Regions from separate parts of the Mesorhizobium sp. B2-5-11 genome, predicted to be linked through region 2. Evidence: riboswitches for the same ligand, from Rfam matches in the RefSeq annotation. Region 2 holds a riboswitch; each other region holds the start of a gene.
What was found. Region 2 has a riboswitch for cobalamin ahead of FJ490_RS21340 (aromatic ring-hydroxylating dioxygenase subunit alpha). Riboswitches for the same ligand answer to the same signal wherever they lie in the genome.

Region 1: another riboswitch for cobalamin. It lies ahead of bluB (5,6-dimethylbenzimidazole synthase); the one in region 2 lies ahead of FJ490_RS21340 (aromatic ring-hydroxylating dioxygenase subunit alpha).
Region 3: another riboswitch for cobalamin. It lies ahead of FJ490_RS03810 (ABC transporter ATP-binding protein); the one in region 2 lies ahead of FJ490_RS21340 (aromatic ring-hydroxylating dioxygenase subunit alpha).

Annotation. Positions count from the first base shown of each region.
Region 1 covers NZ_VFUK01000001.1:300,149-302,408, forward strand. The annotation lists gene FJ490_RS01440 (TetR/AcrR family transcriptional regulator) at 1-213, shown strand, start outside; gene bluB (5,6-dimethylbenzimidazole synthase) at 255-1,007, opposite strand; cobalamin riboswitch at 1,056-1,236, opposite strand; gene FJ490_RS01450 (histone deacetylase family protein) at 1,358-2,260, shown strand, end outside.
Region 2 covers NZ_VFUK01000006.1:450,513-452,772, reverse strand. The annotation lists gene FJ490_RS21345 (hybrid-cluster NAD(P)-dependent oxidoreductase) at 1-44, opposite strand, end outside; gene FJ490_RS21340 (aromatic ring-hydroxylating dioxygenase subunit alpha) at 63-1,310, opposite strand; cobalamin riboswitch at 1,441-1,643, opposite strand; gene FJ490_RS21335 (DUF680 domain-containing protein) at 2,122-2,260, shown strand, end outside.
Region 3 covers NZ_VFUK01000001.1:750,483-752,742, reverse strand. The annotation lists gene FJ490_RS03815 (ABC transporter substrate-binding protein) at 1-56, opposite strand, end outside; gene FJ490_RS03810 (ABC transporter ATP-binding protein) at 102-890, opposite strand; cobalamin riboswitch at 1,146-1,355, opposite strand; gene FJ490_RS03805 (LacI family DNA-binding transcriptional regulator) at 1,418-2,260, opposite strand, start outside.

The DNA.
Region 1 (2,260 bases), on a different contig from region 2:
ATGACCGATCACCTGACGACGCTGCAGGGCGACGGGGTGGTTGTCCCGGGCGTAGACCCCGAGACCGCGGCACGGCTGATCAACGGGGCGAGCAGCCAGGCGGCGCAGCGGATCGCCAATTCGAACGACCCGGAAGCGACGTCGAAGACCGTGGTGGCGGCATTCAAGCAACTGCTCGAAGGATTGTTGAGGAAGGATGCCGGAGCCGCCTGACGACGGCAGGCCGCCGGCAGCGCGCTGCGCATGCCGTATCGTCAAATCAAGGGTTTGTCAGACTTTTCGCATGTTGCCGCCTTGAGGCGTGCGATCGTTGATTTGAGCGGAACTTCGCCCTGTCCGCAAAACGTCTCGCTCATGATCAGCTCGGGCAGCGGCAGCCGCCGCCCCCAGCCATGTGTTTCGAGGTCCGGTTTCGGCGCGAACTCCGAGACACGGCCGACACAGAGATAGGCCACCGGCGTCACATGCTCGGGAATCGACAGAAGGCCTTTCAACGCCTGCGCCTCGATAATGCTGACCCAGCCAACGCCGACGCCTTCGGCGCGCGCCGCCAGCCAGAAATTCTGCACCGCGCAGACCGTGCTGTAGAGATCCATCTCGGGATTGTGCCAGCGTCCCAGCGGCGAACCCTGTGAGCGTCGGCGGTCGCAGGTGATACAGATATTGAGCGCGCTTTCGCAGATGCCTTCCAGCTTGAGCTTGCGGTAGAGCGCCCGCCGCTCTTCCTCGATCGCCGGCAATTCCTGCTCGCGCGCCGCGAGGAACAGGTCGCGCACCTGTTCCCGTCGTTCGGTGCCACGAATGACGATGAAATTCCATGGCTGCATGAAGCCGACCGATGGCGCGTGATGGGCGGCAAGCAGCAGCCGCGCCAAGACCTCGTCGTCGACGGCCTCTGATGTAAAATGGCTGCGAACATCGCGCCGCGTGAACATGGCGCGGTAGACCGCATCGCGCGCCATCTGGTCGAATCCGTCACCCACGGGGATGGTCATATTGTCCGGCATCGCTTGTCCCCTTGCGATTGCAATCAACTGCCGTCCGCCTGACCATGCGGATGACGATGCCTGCCAGGCCGGTCTTCTGGCTCGGGATCAACCCGCATCCGGCGCCTTCCCGTCATCGACAGTGGCATTTACCGGCGCGGTCCCCCTTACAGCGTTGGGCACGCCACGGTATCAAACCGTGTTCCCGATTCTCCCGCTCGTGGCGGGCACCAGGCAGTGGCCGGGACTTTACGACGAAGCCCCTGCGCCGCCAATCCCCGCGGCGACGCGAATGGACGCAGGCGCGATTTTCCCCAGCCATCAGGCCGCAACGCATGGCCATCGCCGCGCCGGGGCACTAGATAGGGGGCATGGCCACTCGTCTCTACACCCATCCGATCTTCCTTGAGCACATCACGCCGCCCGGCCATCCGGAGCGGCCGGACCGCTTGCGCGCCATCGAGCGTGTGCTTGACGAGGAGGCTTTTGCCGCGCTCGACCGCCTCGAGGCGCCACAAGGCGACGAGGCCACCATTCTCTATGCGCATCCCGAGGATTTCGTCGAGCGGGTACGCGCCGCCATTCCCGAGACGGGCATCGCCCGCATCGATGCCGACACAACGGCCAGCCCGAAGAGCTGGCAAGCGGCGATCACCGCGATCGGCGCCGCCAACGCCGCCGTCGACGACGTCTTTGCCGGCAGGGCAGACAACGTTTTCGTCGCCGCCCGGCCGCCCGGCCATCATGCGGAGAAAGCGACGGCGATGGGCTTCTGCCTGTTCAACACGGCGGCCATCGCCGCACGTTATGCACAGCGCAAACACGATATCGAACGTGTCGCCATCGTCGATTGGGACGTGCATCACGGCAACGGCACGCAGGATATTTTCTGGGACGATCCGTCCGTGCTTTACTGTTCGACCCACCAGATGCCGCTCTACCCCGGCACCGGAGCAAAGAACGAAACCGGCGCCGGCAACATCGTTAACGCGCCGCTTGCGCCGCAAACCGGCAGCGAGGCGTTCCGCGATGCCTTCCTGTCGCGCGTGCTGCCCTCGCTCGACAATTTTGCACCCGACCTGATCATCATTTCGGCCGGCTTCGACGCGCATCATCGCGACCCGCTGGCCGAGATCAACCTGACCGAGGATGATTTCGACTGGGCGACCGGCCAGCTCATGCAGCGCGCGGCGCGCCACAGCGGCAACCGGCTCGTCAGCCTGCTCGAGGGCGGCTACGATCTGCAAGGATTGGCATTTTCGGTTGCCGCCCAT
Region 2 (2,260 bases):
GGCGCCATCTGATCGAGATGGCGATAGAGGCCGAGATCCGTCATCGCATTCATCCTCACCTCTCAAGCAACGCTGCGCAGGGCCGGCCGGCCGTCTTCGGCGAGGCGCGGACCGATGAAACGCGCGTACCAGTCGACGAACTGGATGACGCCGCCTTCGTGCAGTTCGGAATAGGGGCCGGGTTCATAGGCCGGCGACAGGATGCCGAAGGCGTTTTCCTCGACGATGCGACGATCCTGGCCGTTGGTCTCGGTCCAGACATGGGTGAGTTCGGCGAGATCATAGTCGACGCCCTCGACCGCGTCCCTGTGAACCAGCCATTTGGTCGTCACCGCGGTCTCGGTGGCGCTGATCGGCAGCACGCGGAACGTGACGGCGTGGTCGCCAAGGATGTGGTTCCAGGTCGTCGGATAGTGATAGAGCAGCAAGGAGCCGATGCGGTCGGTGGCAACGCCGTCGGACAGGTTCTTCTTGACCGCGCGTTTTCCCGTCATCGTATAACTGACGGCATCGCGCAGCAGCGGCGCGCGGGTGGCACGGTACTGTCCGGCCGGGTCGATGCGGAACCTGCTCGGCAGGCCTGCCGCCTCGCATTTGGCCCAGTGCGCCAGCATCTCCGGGTCGCCGTCGGCGTCTTGCACGCCAGTCACGGTCGGCGCCTCCGGGAAGGTCTTGCAGAGCTCCGGATGGTTGCCGGCGCAATGATAGCATTCGCGGTTGTTTTCCCAGACCAGCTTCCAATTGCCCTTCTCGACGATGGTGCTCTCGAAGGCGACCTTTGCTTCGCGCAGCCGATGCGGCAGCAAATAGGGTTCGATCATCGTCCGCATCGGCGCGAAATCCGCCGGCTCGTCGGCGAGGCAAATGAAGATGTAGCCGCCGACGCTTTCGCAGGCGACCGGCTTCAGGCCGAACTGGCTCTTGTCGAAACCCTCGGCCATCTGCCTGGCGAACAGCAGCCTGCCGTCCAGTTCATAGGTCCACTGATGGTAGGGGCAGACGAGCTTCGCCGCCGTGCCCTTGTCTGTGTTGCAGACGCGGCTGCCGCGATGGCGGCAAGAATTGTGGAAGGCGTTGATGTTGCCCTTCTGGTCACGCACCAGCACCACAGGATAGTCGCCGATCTGCACGGTGATGAAGCTGCCGGGCCGGGGCAGTTCGCAATCATGGCCGATGAACAGCCAGTCGCGGTACCAGATCAGCTCCATGTCGAGCTTGAAGTAGTCGGGATCGGTATAGAAGGGCTGCTCGAGCGAGAAGCCGTCCCTGCGGCCTTGCAGCCGTTTCAGCATGTCGTTGCGCGCATCCATGTCCTGTCCTCGCATTGAAGTCCTGTCCTCGCATCGAAGGACTGAACGGAGGGGAGAGAGGAAGGATCAAGCAGCGCGCCGGCTTGCGCCGGACATGCACCATCCGCCTCTTGACCGCCCGCCGCGATCAGTCGAGTCCAACATCTCGGGCTGGTTTCCGGGCTCTGGAGCTGTCCTTGCGGACTGTCGCGACACCTTCCCAGGCCTTTGCCCAGTGGTCTCCCGTTGCGACCTGAACTCCACCACCGTTGCGGGGGCAGCGCCGGATTCTGACCGGCTTCCCAATTCTCCGCCTCGTCGTCACGCGGCGGCACCTGAGATGGCAGGATCTAACCATGATCGCCGACTTGTCGTCGGCATGAAAACGACATCGCATCCATGCCGCGCGACACGCATTGGAAACGGCGCGGCCGCCGTTGCAGGGCAGAAAGCCTCAGGTCGCCGCCTCGGATTCCGTCTCGTGGCGGAGGCAAAAAAGGTTAACGGTTTCGAAAAGTGACTGTTAGCGCCCTCTAAAATCGAACCGAACGGTTCGTTTCTGTTGACGATGCGTGCAGGACGGTGTGAACACTGGGCCTTCGACACAGTTGGTGATCGCGCGACGCGTTTGCATAACCAACTGATAGTAAACAGAAAAAAACGAATGTTGAAGGCTCTGGCACAATTTCAAGTGGTGGAAACTTGGTCCACACGGAAAAACTTCGTGATTGGAAATGGCGGTATGGCTTTCCCACATCGGGGCTGTCCGAACGACGCGATTTCCTCCCAAGACACGCCGCTAGACGGACGGAAAAATACTGGAGTATCAAAAATGAAAAAGATCATTCTCACTGCCGCCGCCCTTCTGGCTGTTTCCGGCAGCGCCTTCGCTAGTAGCGACCATTATGGTTCGAATGCCCCTGCGGCCACCGCCGTCGACAGCTCGTACACCGCTTCGACCAAGAAGTCGG
Region 3 (2,260 bases), on a different contig from region 2:
GCGAAGGCCGTAGAGCCGAGCAGGGAGAAGGCAAGAGACACGGCAAGGCGTTTCACGGATGTTGCTCCTTGTTGAACAGGATCTGCCGGAAATGGCTTCGCTCACGAAGATGGCGCGGCACGGTTCGGAACCTCGAACACCGTCAGCTCGCGGTCCTCCGTCGGGTGGCGCAACCTAAAGACGTCGACACCGAAGATCTCGCGGATCAGCTGCTGAGTGAGTGCTTCGCGTGGCGGCGCCAGCACATGCAACCGGCCATGGCTCATCACCGCGACCCTGGTGGCGAAAGGCGTCACCAGCGCCAGATCGTGCAGCACCGCGATCACGGTCATGCCGAGGCCTGCAACCAGTTCGAGCAACTCGCTGCGCGCCCGCGGGTCGAGATGGTTGGTCGGCTCGTCGAGGAACAGGATCTTCGGCTCCTGTGCGATGGCGCGGGCAAGCTGGGCGCGCTGGCGCTCGCCGCCCGACAGCGAGCCGATGGTGCGGCCAAGCAGCGGCAACAGCCCGGTCCGGCGCAGCGCCTCGACGACAATGTCGCGTTCCTCGCTCCTGTGCCTGCGGCCGGTATGCGGAACCCGGCCGAGCTCGACATAATCGATCACCGCCAGCCGTGGATCCGGTTGATCGGTCTGGCCGACGACGGCGATGTGCAGCGCCCGCTCGGCGGTCGAAATCCTGTCCAGCAGGCGCCCGGTGAGCTTCACTTCGCCCGAACTCGGCCGCAGCATGCCCGACAGCATGCGCAGCAATGTCGTCTTGCCGGCGCCGTTGGGACCGATGATGGCGAGACGGTCGCCCGCCGCCACCGAAAGGCTGACCGGATGCACCAGATGCAGGCCATCCGCCGCTGCGGCCAGGTCGCGGGCATCGAGAAGCGGCGCGGTCATGGGCAATTCCTTGCAGGGCCTGCCGGAATACGGGCCAGCGTCTTGCTTGCCAGTCCTGCCGGACGCTGGCCTGAATTCACCTCGGTGGCGATATCGCGGCAAAGCGTGCACACGACGATGCGATGCATGGCAATGCGATGTATGCGATCGATGGAGCCGTCCAACTTCCGTCACTTTCAAAATGGCGACGGAAGGAAGCTGGCTTGAACCGGTCGACAAGACCGAAACCTGCGTCTCCTCCCGGCACACCCCGTCCGGTCAACTCATGCAGATGGCAGGTCTCCTGGCTCGCGGGTCGTTGCGCCATCCTGCCTTCCCAGCCTTGCCGGCCAGTGGCTTCTCGGATTTTGCTCGCCGCTTACAGTTGCGGGGGCAGCCATGGCTTCGACCCGAAAATCGGGCCTCACCATGTTCCCTTTTCACCCCTCGCCTTGCGGCGCGGGGACCATCACGAGTCGCAGCCTAGGATGCAGGCAGCGTCGAGGCAAGGTCGATGCATGTTCCGTTATAACGATACAAACTTGTGGTCAATCACTATCGCGCGCCACCAGTTCCAGCGGCCAGACCTCGCGAATGATCTCTGGCCCTTTCGCGCCGGCGAAAGCCGGGAGCGAGGCGAGCAGGATTTCGCCGAGCCGCCGCCCCATCGGGTCAAGGCTCGGACGAAAGCCGGTCAGCGCCGGCGAGAAATAACGGCAGAGCGGCGTGTCGACGATGACGATCACCGCGACATCCTGCCCGGGCTTGATCCCCATTTCGGCGAGCGCTTTGCAGCCGCCGAGCGCCATCGAGTCGTTGTTGAAGATAATCGCGGTCGGCGGATCCTTCGACCGCATGACTTGCGGTGTCACCGCGTAGCCACCGGCTTCGTTGATAAAACCGTCCACAATCAGGCCGGGATCGACTTCGATGCCGTGCCGCCGCAGCGCCTTGCAATAACCCTCCAGAAACAGATAACCGAAATTCAGGTCAAGCGACGGCCGGATGGCGGCGATGCGGCGGTGGCCACGCGCAACCAGCCGGTCGACCGCATCGGCGCCCGCCTTCTCGAAATCCAGATCCAGAGAGGGATAGCTGTCGTCGCCGGACCGGCTTCGGCCGAGCGTCGCGAAGGGAAAGCCGGCCTTGCTCAGATAGTCGATGCGATCGTCCTCGCGCCGCGTCCAGGCCAGTACGACGGCATCGGCACGACGCGTCTCGACGACGCGGCGCAGCCGCTCCTGCTGATAATCCGCCGGCGCGCCCATGACGATGATCAGGTCCAGCCCGCACTCGGCCAATGTCGCTTGCAGTCCGGTGAGGAACGGAATGAAGAACGGCTCGCCATACTGCTGGTCGCCCGGATGCGGCTGCAGCATGAAAGCCACGGC